Regions from separate parts of the Arthrobacter sp. NPDC080073 genome, predicted to be linked through region 2. Evidence: predicted binding sites of a transcription regulator. Region 2 holds the regulator's gene; the other holds the start of a gene.
The links. The regulator LexA, encoded in region 2, represses DNA repair genes until DNA is damaged. The targets are predictions, from matches to a motif close to TCGAACANNTGTTCGA.
Positions count from the first base shown of each region.

Region 1 (3,988 bases), on a different contig from region 2:
ACTATTCCCGCTTGTAGAGCGGGTACGGGCTAGTTGTCCTTCTTGCCTTCATCGTTGAGGCGCTTGAGGGTTTCCTCCGGGGTCTCCACGGATGCCGGTGCATCGGCATCTGCGGCCGTCAGCGACGACGCGTCGTCCGGGACGTCAACCGGGGCCTCCTCGACGGGCTCAACAATCTTGGTAACGGCCTGGCGGTGCACCGTGGCGAGGTTGCCCGGAGAGAGTTCAAGGACAACTTTGTTCTCCGCGTCGTCCATCGAGACGATTCGGCCGAACAGTCCGAAACTGGTCATGACGTCAACGCCGGGGGCGAACTGGGACTGCAGCTTGGCCTGCTGTTGTTGCGTCTTCTTGTTGCGGCGGAACATCATGAAGATGAAGACGCCGAGCATGGCGAACAGCAGGATTGTCATTGGATCCACAGGGAAGTTCCGTTCTTTACTTACGTTTTTGGTTTCACGGCCATGTCTGCCCGGTGGATCCGGCGACCGTGGAGCTTTCGCCCACCTGGCCGCACAATGCTCCGACGGGCGGGCACAGAACCAAGGACTCGAACGTGCCGAGTGTCATACCAGTCTAGAGGGTTAAGCTGAATGGATTGTGCTAACGGCCGGTGTCGATGCTTTCTGCCCCGTTTTGGCTGTCCTCGAACAACGCCAGCGGGTCCTGCCCGAACACTCCTGCCGGCACCGCGTAACCAAGGTGGGTCCACGCGGACGCCATGGCAATCCTGCCCCGCGGCGTCCGCCCCAAAAGGCCCTCGCGCACCAGATATGGCTCAGCCACCGTCTCGACGGTCTCCGGCTCCTCCCCGACCGCGATCGCGAGGGTGGAGAGCCCCACGGGACCACCGTTGAACTTGAGGATCAAGGCCTCCAGTACGGCACGGTCCAGGCGGTCCAAACCACGTTGGTCCACCTCATACATGTCCAACGCCGCGGAGGCGGCACGGGCATCAATCTGCTCGATTCCGTGGACCAAAGCCCAGTCCCGGACACGGCGCAGCAGCCGGTTTGCAATACGCGGAGTTCCACGGGAACGGCCCGCGATCTCGCTGAAGCCGGCCGAGTTGACCTTCAAATCAAGCAGTCCGGCCGAGCGACGCAGAACCAGTTCAAGCTCGGCCACGGAATAGAACTCCAAATGCCCGGTGAAACCGAAGCGGTCACGCAGCGGTCCAGGCAGCAGCCCAGCCCGCGTGGTGGCACCCACGAGGGTGAAAGGCGGCAGCTCAAGCGGAATCGCAGTTGCCCCGGCACCCTTGCCCACCACGATGTCCACCCGGAAATCTTCCATGGCCATGTACAGCATTTCCTCTGCGGGCCGGGACATCCGGTGGATTTCGTCGAGGAAGAGCACTTCGCCCTCGGAGAGCGAGGAGAGGATCGCAGCGAGGTCTCCGGCGTGCTGGATGGCCGGCCCGCTGCTGATGCGCAAGGGAGCGTTCATCTCGGCGGCGATGATCATGGAGAGTGTGGTCTTGCCCAGCCCTGGGGGGCCCGAGAGCAGGACGTGGTCCGCGCTGCGGCCGCGCATCCTGGAGGCCTCCAGTACGAGCGAGAGTTGCTTGCGCACACGGTGCTGGCCAACGAAGTCGTGCAGGTTCTTCGGGCGCAGTGCGGCCTCGATGATGCGCTCTTCGGGTTCCTCTCCCCCGGTAACGAGGGATTGCTCAGCCACGGCTGCCTACCCGGTTTCCCGCACGGGCTCCGTCCTGCCCAAGCCAGCGAAGGGTTGCACGCAGGATCTGTGCGACGTTGCCGGCATCGGCAAGTTCCGGGGAATCGGCCATCGCCTTGTCGATGCTGCCTGCGGCGTCCTTCTCCGACCATCCGAGGCTTGTCATCGCGGCGACCACCTGCGGCTTCCAGACCGACTCGACGGCCACGGCCGGGGCAGCCCCCGGCGCGGTGCCGTGGGGAACGAGTTTGCCCGCAAGCTCCAGGACGATCCTGCCGGCCACCTTCGGCCCGATGCCGGGCACCTTGGTAAAGGACTTGGCGTCACCGGAATGGGCGGCCACCCGGATCGCTTCGGGCTCATGGACGGCCAGGACTGCGAGGGCCAGCCGCGGCCCCACCCCGCTCACGCTGAGCAGGACATCGAAAACTTCCCGTTCGTCGTCGTTCGAGAAACCGAAAAGCGTCAGGGAGTCCTCCCTGACGATCAACGAGGTGAACAGCTTCGCTTCCTCGCCGACATGCAGGTGGCTGAGGGTTTGGGGCGTGGCGTAGACACTCATTCCGGCACCGTTGAGATCGATGACGGCCGTGGAGAGACTGACGTGCGCCACGGTTCCGCGGAGAAAACTGATCAAGACCCGGCTCCTGAAGTACTGCCCCGTGCATGCTGCGATCGCATCCAACACGCGCGGGGCTATCCGAACATATCTACGAATACCCTAGCAAGGGCCAGGGACAATTACCGGGCGCGGCGCGCTTTCGCTTCGGCTTCAGCCCACGCTCGCTGGGCGGGAGTCAACGCACTGCTCCCTGGTCCGGTAGTAGCAACGGCGGCACCGCTGCCGGCCCGCCACGCGTGGGTGACTGCGAGGGCCAAAGCGTCCGCGGCGTCGGCCGGGCGCGGCGGGGCGTCCAGACGCAGGATCTTGGTGATGAGTTTTGTCACCGCTTCCTTGTTGGAGGTGCCGCTTCCCGTGACGGCAGCTTTGACCTCCGACGGCGTGTGGAGCGCCACCGGGATGCCGCGCCGCGCAGCAGCCGCGATGACCACGCCGGACGCCTGCGCGACGCCCATGACGGTACTGACGTTCAGCTGGGAGAACACCCGTTCGACCGCGAGAACGTCGGGTTTGTACAGGTCCAGCCATTCATCGATGGCCGTGGCGATGACCAGCAAACGCTGGTCCAATGATTGTTCCGGGGAGGTTCCCACGACGCAGACCGCAACCATCGTGGCGCGGCGGTTCCGTTCGACGTCGACCACTCCGATGCCGCAACGGGTGAGGCCCGGATCGACTCCCAATACGCGAAGAGTCAAGTCCGGGCCTCCCTGGTTGTTATGAAGCTGTGTTGCAAGAGGGCGCTACTCGGCTTCGAGCGCAGCCTGGACTTCCTCGCTCATGTCCGCGTTGGTGTACACGTTCTGGACGTCGTCGAGATCCTCGAGGGCATCGACGAGCTTCATGAACTTCTTGGCGCCGTCGAGGTCCAGGGGCACCTGCATTGAAGGGACGAATTCGGCTTCGTCCGTCTCGTACTCGATGCCGGCTTCCTTGAGGGCTTCGCGGATGGCCGGGAGGTCGGTGGGCTCCGAGTGGATTTCCCAGTTCTCGCCGCTGTCCTTGACTTCCTCGGCGCCGGCGTCGAGCACGGCCATCAGGATGTCGTCTTCGCTGAGCCCGTTCTTGGGAAGGTTGACGACGCCCTTGCGGGTGAACAAGTAGCTTACGGAGCCCGGGTCGGCAATGGTGCCGCCGTTGCGGGAGATAGCCAGCCGGACCTCGGACGCAGCGCGGTTCTTGTTGTCCGTGAGGCATTCGATCAGGAGGGCGGAACCCTGCGGGCCCCGGGCTTCGTACATGATCTCCGTGTAGTCGACCACTTCGCCGGTCAGGCCGGCTCCGCGCTTGATGGCGCGGTCGATGTTGTCAGCGGGGACCGATGTCTTCTTGGCTTTCGTGACAGCCAGTTCCAGGCTGGGGTTGCCGGCAAGGTCCGGTCCGCCCATGCGGGCCGCGACTTCGATGTTCTTGATCAGTTTGGCGAACGACTTGGCCCGGCGGCTATCGAGGATGGCCTTCTTGTGCTTGGTCGTCGCCCATTTGGAGTGGCCTGACATGCTTTAAACTTCCCCTCTGATCATTCGAATAAACAATTCATGCACGCGCTTCTCCCCAGTCACTTCCGGGTGGAAGGAGGTGGCCAGCAACCGACCTGAGCGCACTGCAACAATTCTAGCCAACCCGTGCAAAGTGTCCGTGTGGGTGGCTTTTCCCGGTTCCACCTGGGCAAGGATTTCGACGCCG
Region 1 is NZ_JBFBKR010000021.1:8,088-12,075, reverse strand. It holds gene yajC (preprotein translocase subunit YajC) at 30-413, opposite strand; gene ruvB (Holliday junction branch migration DNA helicase RuvB) at 604-1,680, opposite strand; gene ruvA (Holliday junction branch migration protein RuvA) at 1,673-2,317, opposite strand; gene ruvC (crossover junction endodeoxyribonuclease RuvC) at 2,422-3,000, opposite strand; gene AB0O52_RS19165 (YebC/PmpR family DNA-binding transcriptional regulator) at 3,046-3,801, opposite strand; gene pdxT (pyridoxal 5'-phosphate synthase glutaminase subunit PdxT) at 3,805-3,988, opposite strand, start outside.
Region 1: the regulator LexA is predicted to act here: its motif matches at 2,381-2,396, upstream of ruvA (Holliday junction branch migration protein RuvA).

Region 2 (16,910 bases):
GCGGAAGCCGACGCCGCGGCGGCAGCCAATAGAGCCCAGCAAGCCCAACAAGCCCAACAGGCCCAGCAACCCGTCCAGGCGCCCATCAGCAGCGGCGGAGGCGGGGGCTTCGGAGGCGGGGGAGGCGGAGGAAACGTCGTCAACGACCCCGCAGGTGCACGGCAATACGCGTCCTCCCGGCTTGGCGCCTACGGCTGGGGCGGGGACCAAATGCAGTGTCTGTCCCTGTTATGGACCCAGGAATCAAGCTGGATGACGGACGCCACCAATCCCAGTAGCGGCGCCTACGGTGTTGCGCAGGCGTTGCCGCCGGACAAGTACTATTCGGCGGGCAGCGATTGGCTCAGCAACTACCGGACCCAGATCGATTGGGGCCTGGGCTATATCCGCGACCGTTACGGTTCCCCCTGCAACGCCTGGCAGCATGAGATGGGCTTCAACTGGTACTAGTCCGAGGGGCTACCCTAGATTGGTGAGTTCCCCTTCCGCAGCACCAGCACCAGCCCCCGTTCAGCAGCCCGTTCCGGCCCCGGTCAGCGAGCCTGCACCCGAGCACGGGGTGAAGCGCACCTACCAGGTGCGCACTTTCGGTTGCCAAATGAATGTCCACGACTCCGAGCGCATGGCAGGACTCCTGGAGGATGCAGGATACGTGCCCTTCGACGGCGGGGTCGCCGACGTCGTGGTCTTCAACACCTGCGCCGTCCGTGAGAACGCCGACAACAAGCTTTACGGCAACCTCGGCGAGCTCAAGCAGGTCAAGGCCGCCCATCCGGGCATGCAGATCGCGGTGGGCGGATGCCTGGCCCAGAAGGACCGCGAAACCATCGTGCGCAAGGCGCCCTGGGTGGACGCCGTGTTCGGTACCCACAATGTGGGCGCGCTCCCGGCTTTGCTGGACAGGGCCCGCCACAACAACGAGGCCCAGTTGGAGATCCTGGAATCGTTGGACGTCTTCCCATCCACCCTGCCGACCAAACGCGACTCCGTGTACTCAGGCTGGGTTTCCATCTCCGTCGGTTGCAACAACACCTGCACCTTCTGCATCGTGCCGTCGCTCCGCGGGAAGGAGAAGGACCGCCGTCCGGGCGAGATCCTGGCCGAAATCCAGGCGTTGGTGGACGACGGCGCCGTCGAAGTCACCCTGCTCGGCCAGAACGTGAACTCCTACGGCGTGGAATTCGGCGACCGCCTGGCTTTCTCCAAACTTCTCCGCGCCTGCGGTGACATCGAGGGCCTTGAGCGTGTCCGCTTCACGAGCCCGCACCCGGCCGCCTTCACCGACGACGTCATCGACGCGATGGCCGAGACCCCCAACGTCATGCCGCAGTTGCACATGCCCCTCCAGTCCGGCTCGGACAAGGTGCTCAAAGACATGCGTCGCTCGTACCGCTCTGCGAAGTTCCTGGGGATCCTGGACAAGGTCCGTGACAAGATTCCGCATGCTGCGATCACCACCGACATCATCGTGGGCTTCCCCGGCGAGACGGAAGAGGACTTCCAAGCAACGCTCGACGTCGTCGAGAAGTCACGCTTTGCTTCCGCCTTCACGTTCCAGTACTCCAAGCGCCCAGGCACCCCCGCCGCGGACCTTCCGGAACAGCTCCCCAAAGTCGTTGTCCAGGAACGCTACGAACGGCTGACCGCCCTCCAGGACCGCATCGCAGCCGAGGAAAACGCGAAACAGCTCGGACGCCGGGTTGAACTCCTGGTCACGGCCCAGTCCGGACGCAAAGCCGAGGAAACGCATCGTTTGTCCGGCCGCTCCCAGGACCAGAGGCTGGTCCACTTCTCCGTGCCCGAAGGCGCAGAGACCCCACGGCCTGGCGACTTCGTCACCGTAACAATCACCGAGGCTGCTGCCTTCCACCTCGTCTCGGATCCGGCGACGACCGCGGACTACAGCCTGAGGCGCTCCCGTGCCGGCGACGCTTGGGACCGCTCGCAGGCCGACTCCTGTGGCGCTCCGGCACCGGGTGCCGGCGGGGCCACAGGTCAAAAGGGCGTCTCCCTCGGCATGCCGTCGCTGCCCGCCCGGCGCGGCTAGTCCGACATGACAGCAGTACCGGCCGGATCAGCGGATCCGAATCCGCCCGTAATCGCCGTCGTCGGGCCTACCGGATCCGGTAAGTCCGATCTCGCCGTCCATCTCGCCCTCGCGATCGACGGCGAGGTCATCAACGCCGATGCTATGCAGTTCTACCGCGGAATGGACATCGGCACGGCCAAGATCAGCGTCGCCGAACGCAGGGGAGTGCCCCACCACCTGCTGGACACGATGGATGTCACCGAGGAAGCCAGCGTCTCCGCATTCCAGGCCGACTGCCGCGCCGCCATCCGTGATATTCATGGTCGCGGCAAGCGCGCCATCCTGGTGGGCGGCTCCGGCCTTTACGTCCGGGCAGCGTTGGACGTCCTGGAATTTCCCGGCACGGACCCCGGCGTACGGCAACGGCTGGAGCAGGAGCACGAAACAGCCGGTCTTCGGAGCCTCCAGGAACGCCTGCAGCACGTCGACCCCGTTTCTGCCGGAAGGCTCGGTGACGCCCGCCGCGTGATCCGCGCGCTGGAAGTCTTCGAGCTCACGGGGCGTCCGTTCAGCTCCTTCATGCCGAAACGCGAGTACTTCCAGCCGGCCGTGCAGATCGGGCTCGACGTCGACCGCGGAGTACTGCGCGAGCGATTGGCCGCGCGCGTCCTGGGGATGGTCGACGCGGGTCTCCTTGACGAGGTCGCGCGGCTCGACGCCGCCGGACTGCGACAAGGGAAGACCGCATCGCGGGCGCTGGGATATGCCCAATTCCTGCGGGTCCTCGACGGCGAGTCCGACACCGCTACCGCGGCCGAAGAAACCATCGTGGCCACCCGGCAATTCGCGCGCCGCCAGCTCACCTGGTTCCGGGCAGACCCCCGGATCCACTGGCTTGACTGGCAGGATCCGGATTTGGTGGCCAAAGCCGCAGAAATCTGCTCGAGCCCGGCGTCGGTGATTTAGGCGCGGCCCCTACTGCAGGTAGCCTTGAGCCATGGATGAAACCCTTGCATTTTCCGCCCCGCAGCCTGCCGCTGCCGGCGGTGCCGTACCCGCCTCCGGTCTTCACGGACTGGCCTTCTCCAAGGGGCACGGCACGGGCAACGACTTCGTCCTCATCGCGGACCCCGAAGACGCGCACCAGATTTCTCCGGACCAGGTCGCAGCACTGTGCGACCGCCACCTGGGCATCGGCGGGGACGGTCTCATCCGGGCAGTCCCTTCGCGCTTCCTGCCCGAAGGCCTCCAGTTGCTCGAAGCGGACTCCGATGCCGAATGGTTCATGGATTACCGAAACGGCGACGGTTCGTTGTCCGAGATGTGCGGCAACGGCGTCCGGGTCTTCGTCCAATTCCTGATCGAGCAGGGTCTTGTCGTGCTCAACACCGGTGAATCCCTGACCATCGGGACGCGCGGCGGCATCAAGAAGATCGTGAGGACTTCCGAGGGCTATGCAGTGGACATGGGACCGTGGGAGTTCATTTTCCCCAAGGACGCCACCAGCAAGGCCATGGACTCCCTCGTCAGCGCCGACGGACTGGAAGTCGCCCGGCCAGCCCTTTCCGTCAGCATGGGCAACCCGCACACGGTCGTGGCATTGGCCGAACTTTCAGAGCTCAAGTCCACGCAGCTCTTCAAGGCGCCCGTCGTCGATCCCAAGCCGGCCAACGGCACCAACGTCGAGTTCGTGGTTCCCGCGGAGCCCCTCGTTCACGACGGTGTAGGCAACATCACTATGCGGGTCCACGAACGCGGCGTCGGTGAGACCCAATCGTGCGGCACCGGTGCCTGCGCGGCCGCCGTTGCCATCCGCCACTGGGCCGGGGAAGGCGCTCCCGACACGTGGCGCGTCAAGGTGCCGGGCGGCGTCGTCGGCGTGCGCTTCTTCCCGGGAGAAAGCGGCCGTGAACATGTTGAGCTCAGCGGGCCGGCCGTGATAGTCGCTAGCGGGACGCTTTCCTGATTCGCAGCACGCGGAAGGATTTCGACGTACTTTCCCGGGATACCGAGAACGAAGCGTCGAGGGTATCGGCCAGCCAACGCTGAAGCGAGTCCGCTCCAAGGTTTTTCTGCACCACAAGCCAGGCGTTTCCACCCGGAGCGAGCCGCGGCAGCCACCTGAGCAGCAGGTTGTGGAGTTCGTCCTTGCCGATGCGGATGGGCGGATTTGACCAGATGGTGTCGAACGTCAAGTCGGGGTCGACGTCGTCGGGCAGGCTCGCTGTGACATTCCCGAGCTCCAGCAGGGCGGCATTCTCGTTCGTCAAGGTGACGCAGCGCTCGTTGACATCGACGGCGTGGACGCGGGCGTGCGGAGCCATGAGCCCCATCGTCAACGCTATGGGACCCCAGCCGCAGCCGATGTCCAGCAGATTTCCCTGCGGGGCCGGAGGTGGAACTTCGGAGAGCAGGATCGCTGTTCCTTTGTCGATCCCGTCGGGGCTGAAGATACCGCCCGATGTCTGGAGCCGGCGGGTCGCGCCGGCCAGTTCCACCGTGAGGGACTTGCGGGTGAACGGCCCCGCGGGCTGTGCGCTGAAATAGTGAGCAGACTCCATAGCTTGCCAGATTAGTGGCCAGCAGCGGGCAAGGGAAACCGCGCACGCCTCCGTTCCCGCTCAACACGGGCTTGACGGGGTCTGATAGTCTGATCCGCATGTTCTTGATCTTTGAGTAGCCGGCAATTTGTAAGTAGCCGGCAGTGCCCGCGACGCAGGCCTGCTTGATTTGCAGCGCCATTCCGCCTTGGCATGTCCGGTCCAGACGTTGCTTCTTGACGCCTGGACACTCAGCAGATCGTCCCCTCCCGTCCTTGGAACTGAGCAGCCAATCGCGCAGTCCGTTCCGGATGGAGGTCCCGGACCGTCGGCAGAGCCTTGCCAGGCATCAGCCCTGCGCGAATTCCGCGCCATAAGAGACGAATCGGCACTATTCTGGAAATGCCGAACCCCCTAAAGGAGACCATGACCACGCAGAAGAACACCGGACCCGATTCCGACGCCCAGGACCTGAGTCCTGAAGAAATCCAGGCTGTCATCGACCGGATTCTCTCCAAGGACGCACCTGCCATAGTTCAGGACCGCGACGAACCCCGGGGCGTGTTTGGCAAGGCCCAGGCAATCTCCCGCCTGGACGAAGAGCACAGCATCTACGACGGCGATCAAGAGGATCTGGCCGAACGGCGGGCCCTGCGCCGAACGGCGGGCCTGTCCACGGAACTTGAAGATGTCACCGAGGTTGAATACCGGCAGTTGCGCCTTGAGCGCGTAGTGCTGGCCGGCCTCTGGACCGAAGGCACCCTTGCCGACGCCGAGAATTCCCTGCGGGAACTTGCCGCCCTGGCCGAAACGGCCGGCTCGGAAGTCCTGGACGGGATTGTCCAGCGCCGCATGAAGCCGGACCCCGGCACGTTCCTTGGCTCGGGCAAAGCCCTCGAGCTCAAGGACATTGTGATGGCCACCGGCGCGGACACCGTGGTGGTCGACGCCGAATTGGCACCGTCCCAGCGGCGCGGCCTTGAGGATATCGTCAAGGTCAAGGTGGTGGACCGCACCACGTTGATCCTGGACATCTTTGCGCAGCATGCCAAGAGCCGCGAAGGCAAGGCCCAGGTTGAGCTGGCACAGCTGGAATACCTGTTGCCGCGCCTGCGTGGTTGGGGCGATTCCATGTCCCGCCAGGCCGGTGGCCAGGTGGGTGGTGCCGGCGCCGGCATGGGTTCGCGTGGTCCTGGTGAAACCAAGATCGAACTTGACCGCCGTCGGATCCGCACACGCATGGCCAAGCTGCGGCGTGAAATCGCCGCGATGAAGCCATCGCGCGAGACCAAGCGGGCCAACCGCCGTCGTAATGCCGTTCCTTCGGTCGCCATCGCCGGTTACACGAACGCCGGAAAGTCGTCACTGCTCAACCGCCTGACGGATGCCGGTGTCCTCGTCGAGAACGCGCTGTTCGCCACCCTGGATCCCACGGTCCGGAAGGCCCAGACCCCTGACGGGATCGGCTACACGCTCTCGGACACCGTCGGCTTCGTGCGCTCGCTGCCCACCCAGCTCGTGGAGGCTTTCCGATCCACGCTGGAAGAGGTGGCCGACGCCGATCTGATCCTCCACGTGGTGGACGTTTCGCATCCCGATCCGGAAGGCCAGATCGCGGCCGTCCGCACGGTGTTCAGCGAGGTTGATGCCCGGAAGATCCCGGAAATCATTGTCCTGAACAAGGCAGACGCTGCGGATCCGTTTGTCGTGGAACGGCTCAAGCAGAAAGAGCCACGCAACGTCGTCGTGTCCACCCGCACCGGACAGGGCATTGCCGAGCTCCTTGGAGCCATCAGCGAGGCCATCCCGCGTCCTGGTGTGCGCCTTGAGGTTCTGATTCCGTACAACCGGGGTGAGCTCATCAACAAGCTGCACAACACAGACGCCGAAATCCTCAGCCTTGAACATGAGGAGGAAGGTACCCGCGTGGTGGCCATGGTCCATGAAAACCTGGCAGCCGAGTTGGAGTCGTTCGTCAGCAATGGTTGACCCAGAGGCGGGGGAGCGCGGCGGGACCGTGGGGGAACGGACCGCCCTCGAACTCCTGGACAAAGCGGTCGCGGGCATGGGCGGCCAGAACCGCGTTGGCCAACACGAAATGGCCAGGCAGGTGGCGCGGGCGATCGAGACCGGGGAACACCTCCTGGTCCAGGCGGGCACGGGCACGGGCAAGTCCCTTGCGTACTTGATTCCGCTGATTGCGCACGCGATGGAGAGCAACAAGCCTGCGCTCGTGTCCACGGCCACGCTCGCCCTGCAGACGCAGATCGTGGGCCGGGATTTGCCCCGTCTCCTGGAGACGATCAATCCGGAGCTGGAGCGCCCGGTAAGCATCGCGCTGGTCAAGGGCCGGGCCAACTATGTCTGCCGGCACAAGCTGGAGGGCGGTTTCCCCAGCGAGGAGCCCGCTGAAGGGCAGTTGTTCTCCCTCGGCGAGGACACGAGCGTTCCGCATCTCGCCGCAGCCATCGGCGGGCCCGCCTCGCAGCTCGGCAAGGAGGTCCTGCGGCTGCGTGAGTGGGCCGCGAAGACCGCCACGGGGGACCGGGACGAACTCATGCCGGGCGTGACGGACCGGGCGTGGCGCCAGGTATCAGTCACGTCGATGGAATGCCTCGGGGCGCAGAAGTGTCCGATGGCGGAGGAATGCTTCAGCGAGCTGGCTCGCCACCGTGCCGCGGAGTCCGACGTCGTAGTCACCAATCACGCGATGCTCGCGGTCAGCGCCTTCGAAGGCCTGGCCGTGCTGCCCGAATACGACGTGGTCGTGGTGGACGAGGCCCACGAGCTGCAGGACCGCGTGACCGGTGCCGTGTCCGGGCAGCTGTCCGTGGCGATGATCCATGCCGCGGCCTCGAGCGCCCGCAAACACACTGCGATCACGGTGGACGCGCTGAACGCCGCTGCGGACCGCTTGGAACTTGCGATCATCGGAGCGCCCTCCGGCCTGCTGCCCAACGGGCTCAATGACGAACAACTTGATTGCGTGGACCAGCTGCGGGAAGCCTGCCGTGCAGCGCTTTCCGATTCGAAGGGCGACTCGTCCAACGCGGTCGACGGCGGCCGCCAGCTCGCGCGCTCACGGCTGATGTTGATCCTCGAGCTGTGCGAACGGTTGCTCTCGGCCCGGGAAAACCGGGAAGTCGTGTGGCTCTCCCGGAACAGCACCTTCGATCCGCAGCAGGGCTATACGGCGCCCGACGAGGATTCGCCTGCGCTCATCAATATCGCGCCGCTCAGCGTTGCCGGACGCCTGCGGGAGGGGCTCTTCGCGGGCCATACCGTGGTGTTGACCTCTGCCACCTTGGCTATCGGCTCCGCGTTCGAGGCCACGGCCGGAGGGCTGGGACTGACAGGACAAGGGGCCCCCAGCTGGACCGGCGTGGATGTAGGCTCGCCCTTCGACTACCCGAAGCAGGGCATGCTGTACGTCGCCAAGCACTTGCCCAAGCCGGGGCGCGGCACCTCGCCCGAAGCGCTGGACGAACTTGAAGAGCTCATCAAGGCCTCGCACGGCGGAGCATTGTGCCTGTTTTCTTCCCGCCGTGCAGCGGAGGACGCGGCGGAAGCGATGCGCTCACGCCTGGACGTGGATATCTTGTGCCAGGGTGAATCGACCATGGCCGCACTGGTCAGGCAGTTTGCCGAGGAAAAGGACACGTGCCTGTTCGGCACCATGTCCCTTTGGCAGGGCGTTGACGTGCCCGGCGGTTCATGCAGGCTGGTAGTGATTGACCGGATCCCGTTCCCTCGTCCGGACGATCCCCTGATGACGGCACGGTCCCGCGCCGTGGCCCAGGCCGGCGGCAACGGTTTCATGGCAGTTTCGGCGACGCACGCCGCCATCCGGCTAGCCCAAGGGGCCGGCCGGCTCATCCGCTCAACGGGGGACAAGGGAGTCGTGGCCGTGCTGGATTCACGGCTTTCGACGGAGCGCTACGGCAATTTCCTCCGGGCAGCGTTGCCGCCCTTCTGGCCCACCACGGACCGTTCGGTGGTGCGCGGTGCGCTCGAACGGCTCTACGCCGAGTCGGCTTAACAGGACCGCACCAGCAAGCAGCGGCCTCAGGCCCGCGGAAACGGGCGCTTGTTTCCGATCCCGGAGCCTGTAGGTGGGGAGCCGGAAACAAGCCCCGGTCCTGGTGCCCGGGTAGTGGGGTCATCCGTCGTGCCAGTGCGAGGGCATTTCCAGATCCGAGGGTAGAAGAGTCGCGCGACTGCCTCTGGCGGCATTGAGCTGCGGCTGGGTTAGATATATGGCCTTGGATAGGTCAGTGCGGTCAAACCTTGCATCCCTGACGTCTGCGCCGAGCAGATCCACACCCGATAAATCACTGTCCCGCAGATCCGCGCCAATCAGGTGGGCCCCTCTGAGGTTTGCCCCGCACAACCGGCGGGATCTGAGATTCTTGCCCATCAGATCAGCTCCCGGTTTTAGCGTGGAATCCAGATGGTCGCCTCCGGCGGCAAAGTAGGAGGCCCGTATTTCTTCGCTGACGCCGACTAGCGTTGACCTCACCTGGGAGTGAAGTTCTTGAATATCCAGTGCGAGCAGGTCCGTCAGCTCGCCGCCGACTGCCTGTTTGATCGTATTCCGGAGCTTTACCGCACGGTTTGAGGAGTCGGGATCGAAAGTTCGTGCCCCTGCCTCGGCCAGGTACCAGAGCATCTCATGAAGCTGTCGGGCGGTTTTGAACGCGGAAAACATCTCGTCTTTGGTATCGGGGTGCGTAAGCCAGCTCTTTCCGGCGAAGAACCCTTGCGACACGTTTTGGCCAGCCCCGAAGCAGTCAAAGACCGTGCAGCCACGAAAGCCTCTTGGGCGCAGTCTGTCGTGGATGGTGCAGGAGAAGTCAGGTGCAAGGTTTTGGCAGGGAGAGCCTGCGGGTTTGTCGAGGGCAAAATCTGCAGAGCGGGAGAACCCGAACGCTGTGCAGCACAGGGCAAAGCAATTCCCACAGTCCGGGCGCAGGGATTGCCGGTCGAGGGCAGGTGAAAAGGGCTCGGTAGAGTTCGCCGATGATGTTTGCATGTGATCGTCCAGAGGTGAGTTCGGTGTTGGGCGTTGAGCAGGGGAACTCCACGTATGGAGTTCCCCTCGCGGGCGCACGGAATCACTGCTCGCTAAGGAGCGGCCTGGAATCGTTCAAAGGCCTGTGGATCACAGAGAAAAATGAAATATCACTGGCATCAGAATACCTGACTACCAGGCGGAGCGGGTCCGCGGGGACGCCCGGCTCCACGGCGGCGGTCGACCCGGCACGAGCAAGCCGTAGGTCCTAAGTGCGGGCCTCATGCCGTCAAAGCAACGGACTAAAGTGAGCGCAGGACCGAGACGACCTTGCCCATGATCGTGGCATGGTCTCCCAGGATGGGCTCGTACTGCGTGTTCTGGGGGAGCAGCCACGTATGGCCGTCGCGCTGCCGGAAGGTCTTGACGGTGGCTTCGTCGTCCAGGAGTGCGGCCACGATGTCGCCGTTGAGTGCGTCGTTTTGACGCCGTACCACCACCCAGTCCCCATCGCAGATAGCCGCGTCGATCATGGAATCGCCGGCGACCTTCAGCATGAAGAGTTCGCCATGGCCTACCAGCTGGCGGGGCAACGGCAGGACGTCTTCAACCGTCTGGTCCGCCAGGATGGGTCCGCCGGCAGCAATGCGCCCGACGAGGGGAACCATGGCCGTATCACTGGCACTCGCAAGTTCCGTGACAGCCAGGCCGCCGGCGCTGCGGAGTTTCGCCGGCGCTTCAACGCCGGGTATGGCCGAGCCGGCGTCCAGGGTCAACGGCATGAGGACTTCCATTGCACGCGGGCGCTTGGGATCGCGCCGAAGATAGCCAAGCTTCTCAAGCTGTGACAACTGGTGCGTGACGCTGGACAAGCTGGCCAAGCCAACAGTGTCCCCGATTTCACGCATCGACGGCGGATAGCCATGATCGTTCACCGAACGTTGGATGGTCTCCAGGATTTTCTTCTGGCGGACGGTCAGGCTCTTGGGTGTCTTCTGCGGCTGCTGGCTCCGCGCTGAAGCCGACCCGCTGCCAGTGGCTTTCGCTGCCATGTTCGCCAACGCCCTTCCGTTCCGCCCGTACGGCGCTGAGGCCTTGCCGGGACTGTCGGCCTGAAATGTCAGACCCTCCTGTTGCACTGATTCAGTGCTCGTTCCTTCACTCAAACGTAGGGCAGGCACAGGCGTTTATCAAACATTTGTTCTAGCGAGTCTCGACATCATTCGTTGATAAGTGCTAAAAATGTCCTAGCAAGGTTCGAATATGTGTTCTATAAAAGTGATGCAGGATCCGGGTTTTCGTTCGAATCGTTCGAACGGATCGACGAACAGCCGTCCTGCAAGCACTGACTGAAGGCAAGAATTGGCAGCCGCAACCAGAGATTCCGGAACGCGGCATTGTTCAGAAGGGCTCAGCTCATGTCCGCAATTACCATCACCCACAGGTCCGGCCGCAGCACGGCACCGGGCCGGCTTCGCCTGACCCGCCGGGGACGCATGGTCTTCTTCGGCGTCCCGGCAATGCTCTTGGTCGCAGCGCTCCTCAGCCTGGCGGGATTCCTGAATTCGCCGGCCAAGGCTGCTGATTCCACCGCCGAGCTGCAGCCCACCTCCAGCACGAGCGTCACGGTGCAAGTGGGCCAGTCCTTGTGGGGAATTGCGGGAACTGCCGCGCCTTCCCGGGATCCACGGGACGTCGTTGCCGAGATCATCCAGCTGAACAACCTTCAGGACGGCCGCATCGTGCCGGGCCAGCAGCTGTTCATTCCTTCCACCTAAAGGGCAATCCTGACCGGGCCGGCAGCCCGCCTGGAGGGGCGCCGGGCCGTCACAGTTTCAGTGCATCCACCGCGGCGCCTTAAACTGTCATGGTGAGTGACCAGCTTGAGCGACTTGACCGACTTCCCCTCCGGACCAACCTCCGCGGCCTGAGCCCGTATGGCGCGCCGCAGCTTGATGTTCCGATTTTGCTCAACGTCAACGAAAACACGCATGGCGTGCCAGCCGATGTCCAGGCGGCCATCACCGAGGCGGTAGCGGAAGCCGCCGTCGGGCTGAACCGCTACCCGGACCGCGAGTTCACCGAACTACGCGAGGCCCTTGCCGAATACCTCGGCCACGACCTTGCGGCCGAAAACATCTGGGCGGCCAACGGCTCCAATGAAGTGCTGCAGCAGATCCTCCAGGTTTTTGGTGGTCCGGGCCGGTCCGCGCTCGGTTTCCCGCCCACGTACTCGATGTACCCCCTGCTGGCCAGCGGAACCGACACGGCATACATCGCGGGTGTTCGTGCTGAAGACTATGGACTCGATGCAGCCTCGGCCGCCGCGCAGGTCCGCGAACTCAAGCCGAATGTCGTGTTCCTCTGCTCCCCGAACAACCCCACCGGCACGGGACTTGGCCTGGACGTCGTCGAGGCCGTATACGAAGCCGGCGAGGCGAGCCAGACGGTAGTGATCGTCGACGAGGCCTACCACGAGTTCGCCCACGACAACACGCCGAGTGCGTTGACGCTCCTCCCTGGCCGGGAGCGCCTCATTGTCTCCCGGACCATGAGCAAGGCTTTCGCCCTCGCCGGTGCACGCATCGGCTACATGGCAGCTGCCCCCGAGGTCGCCGATGCGATCCGCTTGGTCCGCCTCCCGTATCACCTCTCCGCCATCACGCAGGCAACCGCGCTGGCAGCCCTCCGGCACCGCGAAGCCCTCATGGCCGACGTCGAGGACATCAAGGTCCAACGCGACCGCATTGTCAGCGAGCTGACCCGCATGGGCTTCAAGCCAGCCGCTTCGGATTCGAACTATGTGTTCTTCGGCGGAATCGAAAACCCCCATGCCCTGTGGCAAGGCCTCCTGGAGCGCGGAGTCCTGATCCGCGACGTCGGCATACCGGGCCACCTCCGCGTCACCGCCGGTACGGAGCCTGAGACCACGGCCTTCCTTGAGGCGCTCGAAGCCTTGCTGGACGGCCAGGTCTCCGCACCGGCCTAGACTTGAACAAGTCCCACCACTCCTTCCTCCTAAGGACCATCAATGAGCGAAAACGGCGCCAGCACGGCGGCCGCCCGGACAGCACGCATGGAACGCACCACCAGCGAGTCCTCCGTCCTGGTTGAAATCAACCTCGACGGCACGGGAGTCTCGGATATCAGTACGTCGGTGCCGTTCTATGACCACATGCTGACGGCGCTCTGCAAGCATTCGCTCATCGACATGACTGTCAAGGCGACCGGAGACACCCACATCGACGCCCACCACACCGTGGAGGATGTTGCGATCACCTTCGGTGAGGTCCTCCGCAGCGCCTTGGGCAACAAGGCGGGCATCCGTCGCTTCGGCGAGGCCACGGTCCCGTTGGATGAAGCGCTGGCCCACGCCGTCGTGGACGTCTCCGGACGCCCGTACCTCGTCCACGGCGGGGAGCCGGCCGGCCAGGAATACCACCTGATCGGTGGGCACTTCACCGGTTCGCTTACCCGCCACGTCTTTGAGGCCATCACCCTGCACGCCGGCATCTGCCTTCACATGAATGTCCTGGCCGGCCGCGATCCGCACCACATCGTGGAGGCCCAGTTCAAGGCGTTCGCCCGTGCGCTCCGTTCCGCCGTTGAGTCCGACCCCCGAGTCGAGGGCATTCCGTCCACGAAGGGCGCCTTGTGAGTACGCACATCCTCAAGGATGGCGCCGTCGTGGATCCGAAGGCTGCCAGCCGCATTGTCTCGCCTGAAGGAAAACCGACCGTAACGGTTCTTGACTACGGCTCGGGCAATGTCCGCTCGGCAGTCCGGGCGCTTGAGCGTGCCGGAGCAGCAGTCACGTTGAGCGCCAAGCCCGACGACGTCCTGAACGCCGATGGGCTCGTGGTTCCCGGCGTCGGCGCCTTCGAAACAGTGATGCGCGAACTCAAGGCAGTCGACGCCATCCGGATGATCGGCCGCCGTGTGGCCGGGGGCCGGCCCGTCCTGGGTATCTGCGTCGGTCTCCAGGTGTTGTTCGAGGCCGGAGTGGAGCACGGTACCGAGGCAGAAGGCATGGGCGAGTGGCCAGGCAAGGTGGAACTCCTCCCAGCGCCCGTTGTCCCGCACATGGGCTGGAACACCGTGGACGTGCCCGAAGGCTCAAAGCTGTTCGCCGGCGTCGAGCACGAACGTTTCTATTTCGTACACTCGTACGGCGTGCAGAAGTGGGAATTCGACGTCGTCCAGCCCCGCATGGCCCCGCCGAAGGTGACCTGGTCCGAGCACGGCGCCCCCTTCATCGCCGCCGTGGAGAACGGTCCGTTGTGCGCCACGCAATTCCACCCCGAGAAGTCTGGCGACGCCGGAGCCCGGCTCCTGCGGAACTGGGTTGAGGGCTTGCGCCCACAAGCAAAAGTCCAGCCGCAGGCGACCGAGGCCGGAGGCACTGCCTAGTATGTGGTCCGTTATTTTCATGGGCGCGGCCGGGCTGCTGGTTGGCGGCGGAATCTCCTTCCACCAGCAGAAACGTCCCGCCTGGGTCTCGGTTTCGTTCTACGTCCTGGCCGGCCTGGCACTGCTCGCGGCCTACCTCTTCACCCTGCCCGCCAAATGATCCTTCCGGGCAACCGACGCCCGTCTCCACAACACCGAGGACTTCAATGACCACCGCCTCCGAACTGCCTGTTCTGGAACTCCTGCCCGCCGTCGACATCGTGGACGGCCAGGCTGTCCGTCTCCTTCAGGGAGAGGCCGGCTCCGAGACCAGCTACGGCACCCCGCTGGAAGCTGCACTGAACTGGCAGAACGCCGGAGCCGAATGGGTACACATGGTGGACCTTGATGCCGCCTTCGGCCGCGGCAACAATGCCGGCCTCATCAGCGAGGTCGTCTCGCAGCTGAGCGTCAAGGTGGAGCTTTCCGGCGGGCTGCGCGACGACGATTCCCTTGAGCGCGCACTTGAGCTCGGCGTCGCCCGCGTGAACCTCGGAACCGCAGCGTTGGAGAACCCTGAGTGGACCCGCCGGGCCATCGACCGCTTCGGTGACAAGATCGCCGTCGGGCTCGACGTCCGCGGCACAACGCTCGCGGGCCGTGGCTGGACCAAGGAGGGCGGGGATCTCTGGGAGGTTTTGGCCCGCCTTGAGGACGCCGGTTGTGCCCGCTACGTGGTCACCGACGTCACGAAGGACGGAACGTTGCAGGGTCCCAACGTGGAGCTGTTGCGCCAGATGGTCGAAAAGACCGGCAAACCCGTCGTTGCGTCGGGCGGCATTTCAAGCCTCGAGGACCTGCGCGTCCTGCGCGAACTCGTACCGCTCGGGGTCGAAGGAGCGATCGTCGGTAAGGCGCTGTACGCCGGCGCCTTCACGCTTCCGGAAGCCCTGGACGTCGCCGGCCGCCGCTGATGTCGCAGGATCCACAGCCCACTGCTGACAAGGCTTCAGCTCCGGCACCCCGGCAGTTGCCCGGGCACATCGCCGCGGCCCTGGCCGGTGCCGGGGGAACCGGCGATTCCGCCGGCCAGCCCTGGGCGGGCCGGGACCTGGCCGGTGACGCCGCCAAGATCCATAATTTCGAAGACGACGACGGAACGGCCGACGCCGGCTACCTCGCCGCCGTCGCGGCCTTGCTCGCCGGTACCGGAAGCGAAGCTGCGGTGGTGGCTTCGTTGGCAACCGCCAGGGTCTTTGTCCCGGTGGTGGCCCAGCTCGCTGCGGAAGCCGAAGGCGTGGACGGCCTCCATGCCGACAAGCAGGCCGACATGGCGCTCGTGACCCTGAAAGCGCCGGATGGGCGCACGGCCATGCCCGTGTTCACCTCCGCTGCCGCCCTTGAAGCATGGCACCCGCAGGCCCGACCCGTCGCCGTTTATGCAGCCCGGGCGGCGTTGTCCGCCGTGTCGGAGGGAGCCCAGCTGCTCGTCCTGGATCCCGGTTCCGATGTCACCTTCGTGGTGCGCCGGCCGGCCATGTGGTCATTGGCGCAGCAGCGCGACTGGACGCCGTCGTACCTTGATGATGAACTGGAGGCTGCTCTCAATTCCTTGGCGGGGACGTACCCGGCCGTGCGGCGCCTGGAGATGCGGCCAGGATCGGGGATGGCTTCGCGCACGGCTGATGGATCGGCCATGGCCGGCGGGGGCCCCGGGCCTGAATTGCGCGTGGTGCTGTACCTCGAGGACGGCCTGGACGCCGCCGCGGTGCAGGATCTCGTCTCCGGGCTGAACGGACGTTGGGTGCAGAACGAATTGTTCGCCGAGCGGGTTGACTCTATCGAAGTCAGCTTGCAGCGGGCGGCACAGTAGCCGAAGGCACAGGGGGAACGTCCTTGTCCTGCCCTCGGCAGAACAGAGGATGTATCTCGTGAATTTCTCTCTCTACCGGGAGATGCTTTCCATCACGTCCGTGCGGCGTCTCCTGCTGGTGGGCATGGTCGCCCGCATACCGCACTCGGCGGCGGGAGTTCTGCTTACCCTGCACATCGTGCTGACCTTGGGCAAGGGATACGCCGCCGCCGGTGCTGCGGCCGCGGTATTCACCATCGGAATCGCGATCGGCGCTCCGTGGCGAGGGCGGCGTGTGGACACTGTCGGCCTGCGCAAGGCGCTTGTTCCCTCGGTGGTGTCTGAGCTGGTGATTTGGTCCGTCGTTCCGCACGTCAGCTACGAATGGATCCTTCCCCTCGTCTTCGTCGGAGGCCTGTTGACGCTGCCGATCTTCAGCGTCATCCGGCAGTCCCTCGGTGTGCTGGTTGATGGCGAGCAACGGCGTTCGGCCTACGCCCTGGATTCGATCGGCACCGAAGTGGTCTTCATGATCGGCCCCGCAGTGGGCGCAGTTGTGGCTACCAGCGGTTTCACGGTCCTCGGCCTGACCATCGTGGGCGTGTGCACCTCGGCGGCCGGCCTCTTCCTGCTGTGGTTCAACCCGCCCACCCGCAGCGAGGGCGTCCTGGATGCAGGCCAGACGGCCGACCGGGATGCCGATGAGCTCCATGCGGCCGAAGCCGCGGTGGTGGCTTCGGCGCCGGCCCATCTCCAGGAAGCCGCATCGGAGATGGCTCCGACGGTCCCGCAACCTTCCGGGCTCCGCGGAAAGATGGCCCGGAACTTCACATGGTTCACCGCGGCGGTGGCCGCCGTGTTCGCCGTCGCCGCAGGATCCGGCATGGTACTAAGCGGCACCGACGTCGGAATCGTCGCAGTGTTGCAGCGCGGCGGGCACGAGAGCGAGATCGGAATTGTCTTCTTCTTCTGGTGTGCCTCTTCGGTAGTCGGCGGCCTCATCTACGGCGCCATGCACCGGCCTGTCTCACCGATCCTGCTCCTGCTGGGCATGGCGGCCCTGACCATTCCGATGGGCTTCGCCGGGGA
Region 2 is NZ_JBFBKR010000001.1:38,797-55,706, reverse strand. It holds gene AB0O52_RS00245 (lytic transglycosylase domain-containing protein) at 1-450, shown strand, start outside; gene miaB (tRNA (N6-isopentenyl adenosine(37)-C2)-methylthiotransferase MiaB) at 425-2,047, shown strand; gene miaA (tRNA (adenosine(37)-N6)-dimethylallyltransferase MiaA) at 2,054-2,995, shown strand; gene dapF (diaminopimelate epimerase) at 3,027-3,995, shown strand; gene AB0O52_RS00225 (methyltransferase) at 3,976-4,590, opposite strand; gene hflX (GTPase HflX) at 4,996-6,558, shown strand; gene AB0O52_RS00215 (ATP-dependent DNA helicase) at 6,551-8,608, shown strand; gene AB0O52_RS00210 (pentapeptide repeat-containing protein) at 8,729-9,601, opposite strand; gene lexA (transcriptional repressor LexA) at 9,883-10,632, opposite strand; gene AB0O52_RS00200 (LysM peptidoglycan-binding domain-containing protein) at 10,999-11,358, shown strand; gene AB0O52_RS00195 (histidinol-phosphate transaminase) at 11,451-12,569, shown strand; gene hisB (imidazoleglycerol-phosphate dehydratase HisB) at 12,612-13,238, shown strand; gene hisH (imidazole glycerol phosphate synthase subunit HisH) at 13,235-13,990, shown strand; gene AB0O52_RS00180 (hypothetical protein) at 13,992-14,150, shown strand; gene priA (bifunctional 1-(5-phosphoribosyl)-5-((5-phosphoribosylamino)methylideneamino)imidazole-4-carboxamide isomerase/phosphoribosylanthranilate isomerase PriA) at 14,197-14,943, shown strand; gene AB0O52_RS00170 (SseB family protein) at 14,943-15,842, shown strand; gene AB0O52_RS00165 (MFS transporter) at 15,901-16,910, shown strand, end outside.